Regions from separate parts of the Paenibacillus sp. DS2015 genome, predicted to be linked through region 1. Evidence: riboswitches for the same ligand, from Rfam matches in the RefSeq annotation. Region 1 holds a riboswitch; each other region holds the start of a gene.

Region 1 (4,408 bases):
GCTTATGTGAAGGAAGAAATTGAAGCCCAATTAAGTACATTAGATGGATGGAAGCTGGAAGAGGAGCGTTGGATTGCACGCAAATACGTTTTCTCAAGTTTTATGAAGGGCATTGCATTTGTGGACGAAGTTGCGACGATTTCCGAAGCGTTTGATCATCATCCCTCAATTCATATTGATTATACAACGGTTATGTTACGTCTCACCTCCTGGAGTGAAGGCGAACTAACGGCTCTCGATTTCAAAACTGCGCAACAATATAATGAATCATTTGAGAAAATGTGTGGTAATGAAAGAGTGAAATAAGAAGAACAGAGGAAAAGATAGTTATATATAGAAGAAACGGGCATCATTCCTATTGGAGTGATGCCCGTTTCTTCTATGAATGTTAGCGATTACTTCTTCTCGGATAACCAAAGAGCAACGTTAGCAATTTCTTCATCTTTTAATTGATCTTTGAAAGCCGGCATTATTCCGCTACCTTTAGAAACGATATTGTAAATCTGTTCCGCGGATAGTGTAGCTCCGATGTTCTGTAAATTCGGTCCTACCGAACCTTGCAGTTGATCGCCATGACAGCTAATACAGTTGGCTTTAACCAATGTTTCAGCTGCACCCGCATCTAATGTCACCACAGGCATGGCTGGTTTCTCTTCTTCTGCTATTTCTTCTTTACCTGGTAGTGTGAACATAAGTACCAGAGCTATAGCACACGCGGCGAAAAACAAACCGCTCATGATCCATTTTTGCATACTTATTCGTCCCTTCTTTCTATGTAAACTAATGTATTTATTATAACGGAACAAATCCTTAGAGCATAGCGTTTGTGACAAAAAAGAAACAATTATCTTCTTGATTATACCAAACAACTCACGGATTAGTGCTATTTGTCATATAATTAGTCATTATTTAGTTGATAAACCATGCAGTAAAAGTCTTTAATACCTTCAGGAGTAAGTCGTTCATAACAATCCGTAATAATAAAATTCGCTTTGATATAGGCTTGAATAGCACGTTTATTCCAAGTGAGCACCTCTAAATCAATCTCGTCGTGGGGCTCGCGTAACAATGCAGCGTGAACAATGGATAGTACAAAAGATTTACCCTTTCCCTGACCACATAAATCAGGGTGCATACAGATTCCTAATCGGGTCACTCCTTCTAGTGGAAATAACTGTGCGAATCCGCAAAGATCTCCGGATTCATTCATTACTGAGAGATATTGAGTTGCGCGTAGGAGAGGGTCTCCAAACTCAATACCAAGTAGCTCCATTTGTTCCCATGGTAACCATCCATATATATTGTAAGGAGGAGCGAACTTCCATTCGCAAATAGATTTGGCATGGCTAATTTCCATAGGAAGCACAATAAATGGGTAATCTTTATGGCTCATGAGTAGAATCTCCTTTGTTATATGGGTAGGCAGGGTTATCATCATGAAAATACTTGTGATATATACATATTTACAATTGAAGATGTGGTGGATGTTTAATTCTTAGGTAGCGGGGTAATAAAGATTAAGCTTAAATTTTATAGTATGTTTGGATCAGCACTAAATGATGCACATAAAACTAGACAGAAAAACCCGAGAATTGAGATTTAGAGAAATCTCAATTCTCGGGCGTAGGGTCAAATGAATGGTTTAATCAATGGCAACGGCATTGTATGTATCAGTACTCATAATTCTCTTAGCACCAACGTATTTAGAAACGTAGTAGCTCTCGCTAAGTGAATTAATAATTACCCCTCTAGAAGAAGAAGAGTGTGCAAATTTACCATTTCCAACATAAATTCCGACGTGTGAAACGCCTCTTCCATTCGTATTAAAGAATACTAGATCGCCTTCGCGTAAATCATCACGGGCTACAGAAGTACCCATGTTGTATTGGGAACCGGATTGATGAGGTAAGTTAATACCTAATTTATCAAAAATATACATTGTAAACCCGGAGCAATCGAAGCCGTTTGTGCTGACTCCAGCTTCTTTATAACTAGTTCCAATTGTTGGAGCAATCGCTTTATCCAATTTAGAATCTGCGAAAGCGCTTCCTGTTCCAATAGTAAATAATAATGCCAAACCCATAACTGAAGATACTAATTTCTTATTCAACAATATGACTCCTCCTGGTGCCTGCGAGGTTAGCTTAAGGATTCGGTTGAAGGTCCCCTATGATCCCTTTGATGCAAGATCAATTCACCCACTACTGGTTCCCCCGCTTCCCGAGTTTACGGGAATTCGGCTGATTTGTTAACACTATAATTGATAGAACGTATACATCAATGATAAGTTGTTACAATACTTATTACAAAGTTGTTACTAAAATCTAACTGGGACTATTGTAACAAAGGATTAGTAGTTTGGCAATTGTTTCTATGAATATTATTAAAAAAATTTATGGATTAGTTACAAAAATTGAAACCTTTTTGTAATTTATTACGTTATTGTATGTAATAAAAGAAAAAACCCACAACTGAGACTTCGGCAAAAGTCTCAGTTGTGAGCCTAATTATAAAGGTTAGTTATACGCAGTGGCTTGATACTTAGCTGTACTCATAACACGTTTGGCACCCACGTAGCGGTTGGCATAATAGCTTTGACTAAGAGGGCTAATCATGACACCACGTGATGAAGAGGCATGTGCAAATTTACCATTTCCAACAAATATCCCAACATGGGACACACCTCTTCCGGAGGTATTAAAGAAAACAAGGTCTCCAGATCTCAGCTGATTACGCGATACAGAGGTACCCATCTGATATTGCGATGCAGACTGACGAGGGAGATTTACACCTAATTTCTGAAAGACATATCTGGTAAAACCAGAGCAGTCAAATCCGTTTGTAGTGGTACCCGCGGTTTTATAACTAACTCCGATAGTGGGTTGAATGGCTGTGTTCAATTTCGAGTCTGCAAATACGCTTCCAGTTCCAATAGTTAATGCGAGTGCCACGCTCAATGCTGCAGCGGATAATTTCTTCTTCAATTACATTTTCCCCTTCCAATGCCTGCGAGGTTAGCTTAAGGATTCGGTTGAAGGTCCCCTATGATCCCTCTAATGCGAGATCAATTCACCCATTTAATGGATCCCCCGCTTCCTGGTGCCAAGGAATTTGGCCTTTATCGTGCACCTGAAAGTAATGAAATGGCGGTCGTCTACAATAATAGTGTCATAAAGATTACAAAGTTGTTACTAAAACCAACTGGGATCATTTTAACAGAGGATCTAAGGTTTAGCAAACGGTTAAAGCAAAAAAAGATAGAAAAACCCCCCCTTATTTCACGAAAAAAGGGGGGGTTTTTCCTATATCAAGGGATTGGAGTGATGACAAAAATTTAATAACTATTTTTTCATATATTCTTAAAAATAGTTTTTTGTGAAGTCATCGGAACTTCTTGTTATACCATAAATCAAATTGCGCAGTGATTCCCCATAATTTAAACAGACAGGAAATGAAATGATAGGCCTGTTGGATAATAAGACCAATTAATCCGGTCCACCAGAGGGACATACCTGTGAATAGGCTGAACAGTAATATGCAACTGAGGCCTAGAATGAGAGATATACCCATAACAGATAGCGTGTATCGAAGACAGATTCGAATGGAGGACAGGATTCCGGCGCGACCGGTTACTCCGAACTGAACATAGAGAATCAATTGATGGATAATATATCGGTATACATACCAAGCGAGCATGTAGGGCACGGCTTGAATCCATATGGATGGAGATAGAAATCCAGTAAGACCAATATCATATAATTTAGGAATGACCCAGTAAGCTGGAATCAATACAAGTCCGATCTCTATCCAATAGAGTAGCGCCATCGGCTTCCAAAGTTGTTGAATACCTTTGAAAAAGAAAAGCCCAGGCTCTCCAACTCTTTCTTTATGAAGACCGTAAAGGATTCCTGCATGAATAAGTGGTGTAAGTATCATTCGTAAGAGTAGCATACCTAATAAGATCCAAAGATAGGAATGGACAGTTTCATTGTTGGTTAGACTCAGTTGTCCTTCTACATAGAAAAGAATCTTACTCAACTCATTCGGTGGTGGGTCAGGATAGCGTAGGAATAAAGGGACTACCGCCGATTGAACCAAACGGTATAGAAAATACCCACAGATTAACTGGTATAAAAATAGAATGATTACAACGTAAAATTGGTCTTTAACACTTTTCCAGCCATTGGCGATATTGTTCCTCACCAGCTCTCACCTCACCAGGACAGACTTCCAAGCCATGTTTCCACTAGCTTGGTGATGCTTATGTTTAAGCGTGATACAATCTTGTGGTCGTCATCTACCTTCATATAGTTGTTAATATGGTTATTCTCAAGTACAAGGGTGTATTCAGGATCGATCATGGCCCATGCCAGAGGAGATTTGTATTGTAGCTTGAACTGAATATGAT
Region 2 (4,408 bases), on a different contig from region 1:
TGGCTCTATCTAAGGTGAATGGACTCCTTATTGCTGGACCAATCATTGTTGCATTTGTTCCAGAACCTTGGCAGGTACTAGGGATGTGGGTGCCCACGTTCTGGCCGGCCAAATGTTATATGGCGGCAATCTTGAATGAGCCCTTTTCAGCGTTGAGTTCGTTTAGCATGGGGCTTGTCTTACATATCTTTCTTTTAACATGGATGATCCGATCCTTTGTGAAGCGTATAGATTAGGAGTAAGAAGATAAAGTTTACTCCATTCCCAAGTGTGAGATTCGGATTGAAAGTAGTACTGACTATCCGTTACGACCTTGTATAGATTGAAATATAAAGAACCAGAGTGAAGAGCACTCTGGTTCTTTATACCGCTTGGTTAAGTGTGTTGTTTCATTGCGAACTATTCAAATAAATCTATATAGGCTTGGAAGTCATTAATATATTTATCAACAAGCTTGTAGCCAGCGGCTAGCTTAACGTTAGCCTGATCGAATGTCTTATAATTGATCGTTGCTGAACCGAGAGATTTTTTGAACAAAGTAAAGGCTTGAAGTTGCAATGATGCACCTTTGATATAAGTGTCATGAATTTGCTTCAATTTGGGAGTCGTAGGTTTAATTCTCTTCAAACCCACTACAAATTTAGTGTAATTAGGGATAATGGTATTATTGAAAGCTGCATAGGTCTGTTTGCGATTGCTAGCAGTTACATATCTATTATTTTTGGTGTATGAAGTAACGGCTTTATCTTCAAATTTAGCAATTAATTCAAGTGCATCTACATATTCAAGAAGCGCTGCATATTCCGGATCATATTCAGGTTCCTCATCGGTATAAAGATCCTCTGTGGTGTCGGTATCTTCAATTATTGTTGAGTTCCCTCCTGTAGTTTCTGCTGAGGATACAGTTGGAAATACGAGGGTACTAATCAAGATAAAAGCTAGTAGTGTCATTATTATTCTGTTCTTACTCATTCGTAGATCATTCCTTCGTTATATATTTGTAGTTTCTTATGTCATTATCGGTAAAGACTGTTCCTACTTTAATAGTTTTACTAAATATTCAAATAGAGATCACTGATTGAATAAAGATTCACTCATTAGTATTCAAATTTAGCTACATAAGAATCGATATCGTTACTATACTTACTGACCAGTGTACGACCCGTATCTAATTTGCTATTCGCTTGATAGAATAATTTACTATTAATTTTGGTCGTAGAAAGGGAATTTTTCATTAACGTAAGGCCTTGGAGCTGTAAAGAGGCTCCCTTAATATATGTAGCATGTATGTTCTTTAAGGTCGTATTTGTTGGTTTAATCTTCTTCAAAGCGACTACGAATTTAGTGTAATTAGGGACAACAGAGTTGTTGAGAGTGATAAAAGCCTGTTTGCGATTACTAGACGTGATGTTTACATAGGCATATTTTTCAAAACTTGAAATGGCCTTATTCTCAAATGAAGCAATCAATTCAAGTTGGTCGGCATAGTCAAGAAATTCTGCAAATTCTGGATCATATTCGTACTCTTCTTCGTCTTCGTCCGTGAATGTGTCGTCGTAATCAGAGTAATAATCTTCGGAGTTAAAGTCATTTTCTCCGGCTGTGTTTATAGTCACCACAGGATTGTTCTTTTCAAGCGAGATTGTGTTAACCTCTTCAATTGACTTCTGCGTTGCTGCTGCTGAAGAGACTGCTGGAAATACGAGAGTGCCCAGTAAGATAAAGGCTAGTAGTGCTGAGATTATTCTGTTTTTGAACATGGTTATTTCATTCCCCCGTTGCTGAATTTGTGTGATTGTCATTCTTATGACAAGTCGAGAATAAGTGACTTCATTTGTTATTATCGGTAATATCAACTGAATTTTCAATATATTTAATAAATTATCCCATATTTAAGGTGCGATAGAGAATAAATGAGATGTCTTTTCTGTGACTAGTCACTTTTACTCATAATCATTAGCTTTAAAGCGATAATACGTGATAATGAATGAGATTCATGTATTACATGGTTCTTTCAGTCAAATTACATCCCTTTTCCTTCCTTTTTTTCTTTTTTTGGAAGTTTACAGTTAACTTCGTGCGCCTTAGAATTAACTCTCGTGATAAGTTGAATAGCGCTGAATTTTCGTTAGGAAAAGCGGGGGAACCAATAGTTTGGCATCATGCCAATGGGGTGAATCGTATTGTATACGTAGGGCTAATCCACAGCCCGAATCCGACAGCTAACCTCGTAAGCTTGGGTGGTTACATGACCTATGTTTAGACATGCAGATCTCTGTATGTTTAAAGGACAGGACCCGCAAGAGAACCTTCTTAAATTGGCGCACAGCATGGCTGATTCTACTTGTAAAAGAAGGGGTTTAACGATAATGGTCAGCAAAATAAAAAGATTATTAATCGGTCGTCCAATGAAATCAGATGAGCTTGATCATGAGAAATTAAGTAAGTTTAAAGCACTTGCGGTACTTTCCTCAGATGCATTATCATCGGTCGCGTATGGTACGGAACAGATTCTGATTGTGCTGATGGCGGCTGGATTTACTGCTATATGGTATTCGCTTCCCATTTCACTAGCTGTACTGGGACTATTAGCGATCCTTATTCTATCGTACCGTCAGACGATCTTCTCTTATCCTATGGGTGGGGGAGCATATATCGTGGCTAAGGATAACTTAGGTGTATCCACCGGACTGATGGCCGGTGGTTCACTCTTAGTGGATTACATTCTTACGGTCGCTGTCAGTGCATCGGCAGGGACAGATGCGCTGACGTCTGCATTTCCACAGCTTCATGATCACAATGTATTGATCGCGATAACGGTCATTATATTGTTAACAATTGTTAATTTAAGAGGAGTTACGGAAGCCGCTTCTTTTATCGCTTTTCCAGTCTACCTGTTTGTGGTGTCTATCTTTGTCTTGATTATCTCGGGGTTGTTCAAATATGTAACGGGTAGTATTCATACAGATATTCCCGAGATTGGGGCCGCTGTATCGAATATAAGTCTGTTTCTACTATTGAAGGCATTTAGTTCGGGGTGTTCAGCTCTGACCGGCGTTGAAGCCGTATCGAATGCAATTCCGAATTTTAAGCAACCCTCAGATCGTAATGCAGCGAAGACGTTAGTCATGATGGGGCTAATTCTAGGTGCCATGTTTACGGGTATTAGCTTACTGGCCTATTGGTACGGCGTTACACCAGATCCGAAAGCGACCATTGTATCTCAGATTGCTGAATCAGTATTCGGACGTGGAGGGCTCTACTTTGCAATTCAAGGCGTTACTGCACTTATTCTGTTTCTAGCAGCAAATACTGCGTATTCGGCATTTCCCTTGTTAGCTTTTATGCTTGCTAAGGACAAATTTATGCCACATATGTTCATGGTTCGTGGTGATCGCCTAGGGTTTTCTAATGGGATCATCATTCTAGGTGTATTGTCCTCTGTACTGGTCGCAGTATTTCACGGGAATACAGAAGGTCTAATTCCGCTCTATGCGGTGGGTGTATTCATCCCCTTTACACTGTCACAGTTAGGCATGATGGTCCGTTGGTATCGAAGCAAGCCACCTGGCTGGGGGTTACGGTTTACGATTAATACAATCGGTATGATCACTACCCTTACTATCACACTCATTTTTATTTTTACGAAATTCTCGCATATTTGGATGGTGTTTATTTTCCTACCGCTTGTGATGCTTCTCTTCATGCGAATCCATCGTCATTATCTCAATACGGCAGACCAGTTACGTATCCAATTGGATACAGATAAGCCGGTTATTAAAGGAAGTACCATTCTAGTTCCTGTCTCAGGAGTCACACGTGTTGTGCTTAATTCGATAAGTTATGCTCGCTCGATGTCAGACAATGTGGTTGCAGTCTATATTGGTTTTGATGAGGGAGAAATACAGAAGATGGAACAAAAATGGGCCGAATGGAATCCGGGCGTAAGACTGATTGTTCTTCGTTCACGATATCGGAGTGTGGTACGTCCTTTGTTGAAGTTCATTGAGACGATTGAATGGAAAACAGCTGCGACAGATCATATTACGATTGTCATTCCTCAATTCATTACGAAGCATTGGTGGCAGAATATTCTACACAATCAATCGAGTTTACTTATTCGTACATTCTTAATTAATCAAAAAGATATTGTCATTACTACGGTACCGTACCACCTAAATAAATAATAACGGCTTATTGGAACTCCTAACATTCACGTTGGGAGTTTTTTTTGTTTTATTCATAGGTTCTTATGTTCATAAGTTGACAAATGCAACAAGGAATTATATATTATATTTTATTAAATCGTAATTATTACTATTAAGTGAGTATTGAAAGGAGAACTTTATGAATACAACAAGAATCCCCGTCACTGTCCTCTGCGGATATTTAGGTTCTGGTAAGACAA
Region 3 (4,408 bases), on a different contig from region 1:
TTTTGCCAGAGCCGGAATTGGAGAAAATAAAGTAATCGCTAAGCTCTGCTGTGACATGATTGCGAAGAAGATGCCAGAGGGTATATTTCATTTACAGAAAAGTGAGCTACATAAATACATCTGGGATAAACCCGTTAGAGACATGTGGGGAATCGGGTCAAAGATGCAGCAACACCTTTGGAAGATGGGGATTAGAAGCATAGGGGATTTAGCGACAACGCCTCTAGATAAACTAAGATCGAAATGGGGAGTTAATGGGGAAGTGATATGGCGTGTTGCCAATGGGATCGACGACTCGCCTGTAACCGTAACAACGCATAATGTTCAAAAAGATATTGGGAACGGGATGACCCTTCCTAGAGATTATACGCAAGCATGGGAAATTGAAGCGGTTATTCTTGATATTTGTACAGAGGTCTCCAGGAGGTCAAGGAAAAAGGGATTGATGGGGAGTGTGGTTTCCATAAGTGTTTCTGGTGCTGACTTTGACCGACCTACAGGATTTCATAGACAAATGAAACTGGAAGATCCTACAAACATAACCCGTGAGGTATACGAAGTCGCAAAGAAACTTTTTCATACGCATTGGGATAGGCAGCCTGTTAGAAGAGTAGCCATTTCGTTATCCGAGCTATCCGGTGCTGATTCTTATCAGTTAACCTTGTTTGACGATAAGGAGCATCAAAGGGCTATTGATAAGGTTATGGATGATATAAAGGACCGATTTGGAGATATTTCCATTCTAAGAGCAAGTTCAATAACTTCGGCAGGGCAGGCAGTGGACAGAGCTGCTAAAATTGGGGGGCATTACAGATGAGCAAAAAACTTCATGGGAATGGATTGTGGGAATCGAGTCGGATGATGTTACCTCAACATAAAGAACGTATTATTGAACATCAGCAACAGTACAACAGACAAAGTCGTCCAATCATCCACGAAGATGAACTGGAGATCATGACCCGAAATATAAGTGATTCACTACATTACAAAGAGGTCATAAAAGTTAGATTATTTAGTGAATATGAGCCTCATGTAATCTGTGGGGTAGTAACAGAAATAAGCCCGTTCACAAAGAAAATTAGGATGGAGATCGAAGAAGGATTGGAATGGATTGATTTTGACGAAATTGTAAGTGTTCAGTTCATGTAGAGAGGAAGCTTGCATAATGGTGAGACAGAGTCAGACAGGGCCAGAACTGCTACTTGTCAAAAAATATCTTGAACTACCCATATTGCTTGATGTTCTAGAGTATGACAAGCAGCGAGTAATAAATAGCAGTATGAGCTTAAGAAAGTGGTTTAGTGAGTATTTAGACAGCGTCCAGAACCAAGTTAGTAAAGATCTGCATATCGTTAAAAATGAATTGATCAGTAAGGATATGAGGATAATCGCCCAATCGAGAACTGCAGATAGGCTTATAGCTCAATATAGATGTAGGGGATACCAACAACAAATTGAAATGTTATGGAGTAAAGTTAAGTATGATTCGGAGGTTATGTTGGTCGAGTACTTAACCGCCTCTACTCTTTAATAAATTGACATAACTGGTATTCTGTTCATAATCTCTTGTTGTATTAATGAGATGAATGATACCCCTGGCGATTGTTTCTGTAAAAAAAGACATGAATGCAAATCTGGGAATATAGAACATTATGGGTGACTTATTCAATATATATCTTCAATTTACTGTATCTAACTCCTTATTTCTCTCGTTCTCTAATATTTATTGATAACACAAGCATAACGTAGTATTTATGTACAAAATCAATGTGTATTCAATATGTATTCGCTTTCACTCGTGTTTTCATTCGAAATACGTAGAATAACCCTCTTATTAGAGTTTTACTTTTGAATTCCATAGAGCGTATGATTCATTTCAATAACTTAACATTTTCATTCCAACGCTGAATTCCCGAATAGGGAAATGGGGGAACCAACCGAGAGCCGCGAATACGGCCTCATGGGGTGAATCCTTATGCTTGCCACACAAGCACTTAGGTAGGGCACTCTCAAGCCCGAATCCGACAGCTAACCTCGTAAGCGTAGTTGAGAGAGAACTGCGACCGTAGCCTCTACAGTGCGTCTATTTACTGTGGAAGAAGCCCATGAGCCGAGTTTCTCTGCTCTTAGGGCTTCTTTGTATTTTATTTTTTGTAGATGAGGAGAATCCTGTCATGTTGCAATTAACCGGGTATTTCCCTTGGTTAGAAGAGAAGGAACGGTCTGAATTAAAAGTAAGTCATATGGAAATATTTCGATTTGATTCCGAACCAATAGAGAATTGTAATCCTTTGGGCAGCGCACTTTGCATATGTGGATTGTTAAAGGTATTCAGTTGCGGCGTGGCTGGGTATGCAGAGTACACCATACCAGACACGAGAACGAATATAGACCTCGTTCAATGGGCCTCTGTATTTATACGTTTAAAAGGTCTTTCTATCGCGGAGAGTATACGCTATGTGCAAGACAAAGATGAAGTATGGGGACCTGAAAGGAAGATATTAGTGGAATGCGCATTGACTGACCTGATTTCGAATCTAAACAATCCTATGCAGCAACTGGAACGGGTCAGTCATTCTCGGGAGCGTTCTTTGTTATTTGATCGTTCCCAAGCGTACTTCGCGTTTTAGTACTCTATTCTCGAATTGGGAAGTGTGGATGTTGCTCCTAAATATATGTTTAATTTAAGTGTTACTTCTGATTTGATATAGGACAGGGGCATGAAGAGGCGGCGATGATATCCTCGACACAGATATAAGGTCTCAACGCTAGAATTCGTACGTGATTCTTGGTAGATACGGATACCTCGAGCCCCCATATGAAGACGAAGGGTGGAGAGGTGACTCATTACTTGTTTTTGAATTCCTGACAACCCTCGAATATATAATGGCTGCATCTTGAGTGAGAGGGTCACCATAGATTGAATGTCACGCTCTAGAACATCTAGCATAATCATGTGTAATAAGTAATTCTTAACTAGTAGGGCATCCTCTTCTGATGGAGCGGGAGGGGTAGCTTTCATGACAGCACTTCCTCGTATGAATTTTGATAATAAGAACACATGTTCTTATTATGTTCATACTAAGGGAGAAGTATTCCCCGTGGCAAGCACCAATTTTTGCAAGAGAATGATAACCATCTGTTATACTAACTAGATAAGGTTGAATAAATCTGGTTAAGTTTAAATAATGGAGGAACATAATATAATGATTTTACATAAGGGAGAAATTTTATTTCATCAAGGTGATGGTGGGGAATATCTATACCATATCAAAAGTGGATTATTTAAGGTGACAAGGTTACATGAGAATGGAAATATGGTGCTGTTCAACATTCTATACGCCGGAGAAACGGTACCCCATCATTCCCTGATTACACCTAAAGAAGCCCACGGTACCGCTATAGCACTTATGCGTAGTGAAGTGGAAGCCATACCTGCTACCGAATGGTATCGTCAACTGCGGGAGGATCACAATAAACCAATGGAAGTCGCACTATTATTACAGGAGAAATTACGTTTCATGCAGCAACGTTTGGATCATCTAACCGTGGGGACTCCGGCGGAGCGTCTGGAGCTACTTAGTGAATGGTTACATGACTACTCTCATGGGGTAGATGTGACGGAACTGCTGACACAAGAGGAAATTGGGCAGTTGATTGGTGTGCGTAGAGAAACGGTGAATCGTTTGTTGCGATTAAAGTAATGAATGCAACAACCAATAAGGGTCTATTCTTCAGGTCGGGATAGACCTTTTTGGAATAGACCCTTTATTATTACATGTTACTCTAAAGTTAATACTATAATTCCTTATTCGTTACTCTATCAAGCTACCCGCTGGACCGAAGAATTCAAAATGGATTCTTTCCTCAGGCACGTTCCATTCCAACAGTATCTTATATATGGCGCTCATAAAAGGGGTAGGTCCGCAGAAGTAGAAGTCGGCGTTCGGGTCTGCTACCTCTTGAAGCCAGGCTAGATCAATGTAACCGGATTTATCATAGACATCCCCTTCCACTGGAGATTCATAACACACATAGGATTTCAGATGATGATGGCATTGAACCAGTTCATTAATTAATCCCTTCATCGCATGTAGTCTTCCATTGATGGCAGCATGAATATACGTTACTTCACGCTCAGGCTGTTCCGTAGCCAATGTCTCTAGCATACTCACCATTGGAGTTAGTCCAACCCCCCCACTGATAAGAACTACTGGGATATCTATACCTTGATCCAGTGTGAAGACTCCAGCTGGGGTACTGACTTCCAATACATTACCCACATCAACGGCTTCGTGTAAGTAAGTAGATACAATGCCTGCTGGCTTATTAACAGCTTCGTCTTCTCGTTTAACGGAGATACGGTAATAAGGCTGTCCAGATGCTGTTGATAGACTATAGTGGCGAA
Region 4 (4,408 bases), on a different contig from region 1:
AAGCCAGAACCATTGTTCGCCGCAGAAGATGTGAATTCATACAACACCTGCGAAATACCGTGGAACGATGGGTTGCTTATCGCTACTTTACCTACCTCCGTCATCAGCGCAATAGCTGTTGGAGCCAAGATAATCAACGGATGAGCCAAAATGGCAATAGCTATAAACTTCATCTCTCTAGCCTCAATTTTACGTCCTAGGAACTCAGGAGTACGTCCGACCATCAGTCCGGCAAGGAAAACAGCCAAGATGGCATACATCAGCATGTTCATAACACCCACGCCTTTTCCACCGAACACGCAGTTTAACATCATTAATGCAAGCGGTGTGACTCCACCAAGCGGCGTTAATGTATCATGCATATTGTTCACTGAACCTGTGGTAGCTGCCGTAGTTACCGTGGTAAAGAGTGTAGATTGCGCAACACCAAAACGTACCTCTTTGCCTTCCATACTCCCTTGTGAAGAATCAATTCCCAATTGGTTTAATACTGGGTTACCTTTTGACTCCGACACATAAGCCAAAGATAAGAAGAGTACAAACAATATCATCATCGCCGAAAAAATGACCCAACCTTGTTTTTTATTTTTGGCAAACAAACCGAACGTATAAGGTAAGGCAGCAGCCAATGACCACATCGATAATATCTCAATCACATTCGTGAGTGGATTAGGGTTTTCAAATGGATGGCTTGAGTTGACTCCAAAGAATCCACCACCATTTGTCCCTAAGTGTTTAATAGACTCTAATGAAGCAACGGGTCCGATGGCAATTTGCTGTACTTGCCCATCAAGCCCTGACACGGATAATGTGGGTTGCAAGGTTTGTGGAACCTGAAGCGCCACAAGCAGCAAAGTGACCACAAAAGCCAATGGCAAGAACACACGGATATGTGCCTTCACGAAATCCTCAAAAAAGTTACCGATGGTTTCTCCCTTGCTGGTGATAGCTCGTATAAACGCAATCGCCACGCATAATCCCGTCGCTGCAGATGTGAACATCATCATCATAATTACAGCCATCTGTGAGAAATAAGACAGAGCTGATTCTCCGCTGTAATGCTGCAAGTTCGTATTCGTCATGAAGCTGATGACCGTGTTGAAGGTCAAGGTCGGTTCCATGTTGTCCATATTATTCGGATTAAACGGTAGAAATTTCTGCAATCGAAGAATGAGATAACTGACAGTAACGAGCACGATATTAGTTAAAACAAAGCTAAATGCATACTTTTTCCAAGTCATTCCTTTCCGTTCCTTTAAACCAATCAGTCTAAATATTGGTTTCTCTACAAAAGAGAACCATTTATCTGTTTTATTGTTTTCCTTCTGAAATACATTGTAAAGGTAAGTACCTAACGGCTTGACGAGTAACACCAAGACCAGAATAACGATACAAATTTGTAAAATGCCCATGTTCGATTACTTCCTCCTTCGTTTGATTCTTAGAATTTTTCTGGGTTTATTAACGCATAGATCAAATAAAGAAATATAAACAGGGTAAATACAGCAACAACGATCATCTTCTATCGCCCTCCGATTCTCGGAACATTCTTCCGCACCAAGATAAGAATCCTGTAAACAAAGTATAGGCCCCTGCCAAAATCAACAGCATGTACAGATCCAGCATCTGATTACCTCCATACTTCAAATTGTTATTTATCTACTAACATAGAGACTAGAAACGATGCGTCTTGACTTCGCGTATGAATCACATAACTTGCTCCGAGTCCTTTGTAGATCGATCTTGGATTGCTTGAATGAGTAATAATATAAATGGGCTCTGAGGTCCATGTGCGACATATTCGTAAATACCGGCAGCTCAGATTCAAACTGCTTTCAAATAGAATGATTTTACCCACCGGGAAAGCAGGTATGACCCAAGTACGTTCATCCGTAGTACCCACCATGAGGGTTTTCTCTACTCCCATTTTCTTCAACCGTTCACGTTCTATTTTATTGTTCGTTATCGCAGCAAACGGGATCTTGTATCTTATTAATTGACGGATAAAAGCTTCTCCTATTACATTTGGAGCAGATACAATCATCACATCTTGTTGTACTTTCATCTGGTTCTCCTCCTATTGATTAGAAAGAGAAGACAACAAAAAGAAGCCATGGGGCTGAGAAGAACTCATCCCGTGACTTCCTAAGACAGGGTCTAATAGACCCTATCTTGTTCACGACATTCGTTGCCTCTCTCAATACGCTTACGAGGTTAGCTGTCGGATTCGGGCTTGAGAGTCGCCCTACTCGGTGAGCAGCTTGCTTGCCCCGAGATTCACCCCTTGAAGTGATGATCAAGTATTACAGGATCATCACTTCCGTTGGTTCCCCCGTTCCTTTTCCATTCAAGGACTCAGCGATAAAAAACACAGTAAAAAACCACAGAGGTCTAGGCCCTGTGGTCGTCATTCGATCACACGCTCCATCATCCTCTCTCTTAAAGAACAGCTCCATTCCTTAGTATAGAAAGGAAGAGAAGCTGCATTCCAACGCTTACGAGGTTAGCTGTCGGATTCGGGCGGTGAGAGTCGCCCTACCTATTACGAATTTCATGATATTCGTAATAGGATTCACCCCAGATGATACATAAGACGGCTCTCACACCGCCTCTGCATCATCAATATATTGGTTCCCCCATTTCCCTTACATCACAAGGAAATTCAGCGATTACTAATGGAAATTTTTTCTTTCTTGTATTCATGAGTTGAATCATACCCTTGGCGCATATTTCTGTAAAGATAGATAGAGATCCAAATTTGACAATGTAGGACTTTATGTGAAACTTTATCATCGTTTATCTTCGATATACTACATCCAACTCTATATTTCTCTTGATATTAAACATTCATTGAAAACACTAGCATAATGTAGCATTGGTGTAGATAATCAATGTTAATTCACTATGTATTCGCTTCCACATTCATTTTCAGTCGAAATCAGCTCAATCCCCCTCCAAGTCAGTGTTTACTTCGGATATCTTTCAGCGTATGATTTATATAAATTTTTGATTGACCATTATTTAAACAACCTGATTGAAGGTAAAAATCATTACGTTAAGGAGTACTTCTTAGGTAATTAAACAAACTCTTAGCGTATGTCGTTACATACAAAAGCATAAAAAAAGCTGTCGAGGGATTCTCGACAGCCCTACCGCCAATGATTCAGGCGGGTTTAACTAGTATCTTTACTTCAAGTAAGGGCCATCAGTACCGATCTTTCCTGGGGCAGGATTGCCTGGAAGATCAAGGACATACACACGTAAGTTCCCTTTGCCTGACATACTTGCGGTCAGGGTACCATTGTTTACGATTTTCACGTCACCCGTAATGACATCTTTATACGTTCCGTTCGGAATGCTGTTAAAAGTAGCCGATCCGCTGACGGTAATGAGCGCAAAACTATCCACGCCTTTCGTTGTATCTGTGTAACGACGCTTGTACGCCATGTTCCCTGTAATCCCCTCAGTTGAGTACTGTCCTTTCTGTAGTGCTGGAATTTGACGACGTATCTGATTCAAACGTTGCAAATGCTTAACGAGTGGTTTATTCAGTGTGTCTGCTACCGCACCTGATGCGGAAGTTACCTTACCGAAATCACTAGCAACCACACTGCCTGTGATATTATCACCGAAGTAAGCTCGACGGGTCGTGCTCAACGGGCAGGTTGGACCGCAATCGATCTGTTTACCCGCTTGGAACTCGACCTCCGAACCCATATACAGTGTCGGGATACCACGGAAGGTCCACATCAAGCTCATGTTTTCTGCCCATGCATCAGTACCGCCAGAATAGGCCGTGCTCGATTTATTTGGACCAAAGTCATGGCCATCCACATAAACGACGTTGTAGGTCGCATCATTATAGCTGTCATCCGAATCTTTACCATTCCAGAATGCGTTATTAGCATCACCGAAATTCATATGCATTCGCATATCGATCACGTTCATGCCTGATTGCTTACTATGATCAGGTGAATGATAGTTGTTTCCTTGCAAGAACGCATTCGTAGAAGTTGGTTGATTAGCGGTACCCATGTTATTCTCATAGTTGTACTGTTCTAGAGCCGCCGCTGTATCATCAGCACTGTATTCCTTACGTTCTTTCCAGGTAAAGAACTGCGCTGAATGGTTAACCGAGCCTCGATTCCATTTATCGTTTACGAAGGACCCTACTTCACCAAACATAAAGAAATTTTTCCCCAAATCACCGAACTTACTTACTGCATGCTCCTGTGCTGCCGGCAGGAAGTGGCGGTTCCAGGTTACACGAGGGACATGCACTGCGGTATCTATCCGGAAGCCATCTACCCCCATATCAATGAACTTGTTATAGGCGTCGATCAAGTAATCCTGAACCGGTTTACTTTCGGTGTTGAAGTCAGCTAAATCTTCATGTAACCAACAACTA

Evidence for each region. Region 1 has a riboswitch for cyclic di-AMP ahead of J2T13_RS22725 (C40 family peptidase). Riboswitches for the same ligand answer to the same signal wherever they lie in the genome.
Region 2: linked by a shared signal. The riboswitch ahead of J2T13_RS16825 (APC family permease) and the one ahead of J2T13_RS22725 (C40 family peptidase) in region 1 are both predicted to bind cyclic di-AMP.
Region 3: linked by a shared signal. The riboswitch ahead of J2T13_RS14845 (hypothetical protein) and the one ahead of J2T13_RS22725 (C40 family peptidase) in region 1 are both predicted to bind cyclic di-AMP.
Region 4: linked by a shared signal. The riboswitch ahead of J2T13_RS24680 (hypothetical protein) and the one ahead of J2T13_RS22725 (C40 family peptidase) in region 1 are both predicted to bind cyclic di-AMP.

Annotation. Positions count from the first base shown of each region.
Region 1 is NZ_JBNPWS010000037.1:15,704-20,111, forward strand. It holds gene J2T13_RS22710 (4a-hydroxytetrahydrobiopterin dehydratase) at 1-306, shown strand, start outside; gene J2T13_RS22715 (c-type cytochrome) at 396-752, opposite strand; gene J2T13_RS22720 (GNAT family N-acetyltransferase) at 899-1,393, opposite strand; gene J2T13_RS22725 (C40 family peptidase) at 1,643-2,110, opposite strand; cyclic di-AMP (ydaO/yuaA leader) riboswitch at 2,114-2,252, opposite strand; gene J2T13_RS22730 (C40 family peptidase) at 2,517-2,984, opposite strand; cyclic di-AMP (ydaO/yuaA leader) riboswitch at 2,989-3,127, opposite strand; gene J2T13_RS22735 (hypothetical protein) at 3,382-4,203, opposite strand; gene J2T13_RS22740 (M1 family metallopeptidase) at 4,215-4,408, opposite strand, start outside.
Region 2 is NZ_JBNPWS010000020.1:8,613-13,020, forward strand. It holds gene J2T13_RS16810 (hypothetical protein) at 1-236, shown strand, start outside; gene J2T13_RS16815 (hypothetical protein) at 400-972, opposite strand; gene J2T13_RS16820 (hypothetical protein) at 1,098-1,802, opposite strand; cyclic di-AMP (ydaO/yuaA leader) riboswitch at 2,106-2,252, shown strand; gene J2T13_RS16825 (APC family permease) at 2,370-4,187, shown strand; gene J2T13_RS16830 (GTP-binding protein) at 4,348-4,408, shown strand, end outside.
Region 3 is NZ_JBNPWS010000016.1:47,918-52,325, forward strand. It holds gene J2T13_RS14830 (DNA polymerase IV) at 1-817, shown strand, start outside; gene J2T13_RS14835 (YolD-like family protein) at 814-1,149, shown strand; gene J2T13_RS14840 (hypothetical protein) at 1,166-1,531, shown strand; cyclic di-AMP (ydaO/yuaA leader) riboswitch at 1,893-2,058, shown strand; gene J2T13_RS14845 (hypothetical protein) at 2,175-2,630, shown strand; gene J2T13_RS14850 (hypothetical protein) at 2,627-3,022, opposite strand; gene J2T13_RS14855 (Crp/Fnr family transcriptional regulator) at 3,207-3,704, shown strand; gene hmpA (NO-inducible flavohemoprotein) at 3,816-4,408, opposite strand, start outside.
Region 4 is NZ_JBNPWS010000046.1:8,199-12,606, reverse strand. It holds gene kdpA (potassium-transporting ATPase subunit KdpA) at 1-1,412, opposite strand, end outside; gene J2T13_RS24685 (potassium-transporting ATPase subunit F) at 1,442-1,519, opposite strand; gene J2T13_RS24680 (hypothetical protein) at 1,652-2,065, opposite strand; cyclic di-AMP (ydaO/yuaA leader) riboswitch at 2,188-2,371, opposite strand; cyclic di-AMP (ydaO/yuaA leader) riboswitch at 2,478-2,678, opposite strand; gene J2T13_RS24675 (carbohydrate binding domain-containing protein) at 3,187-4,408, opposite strand, start outside.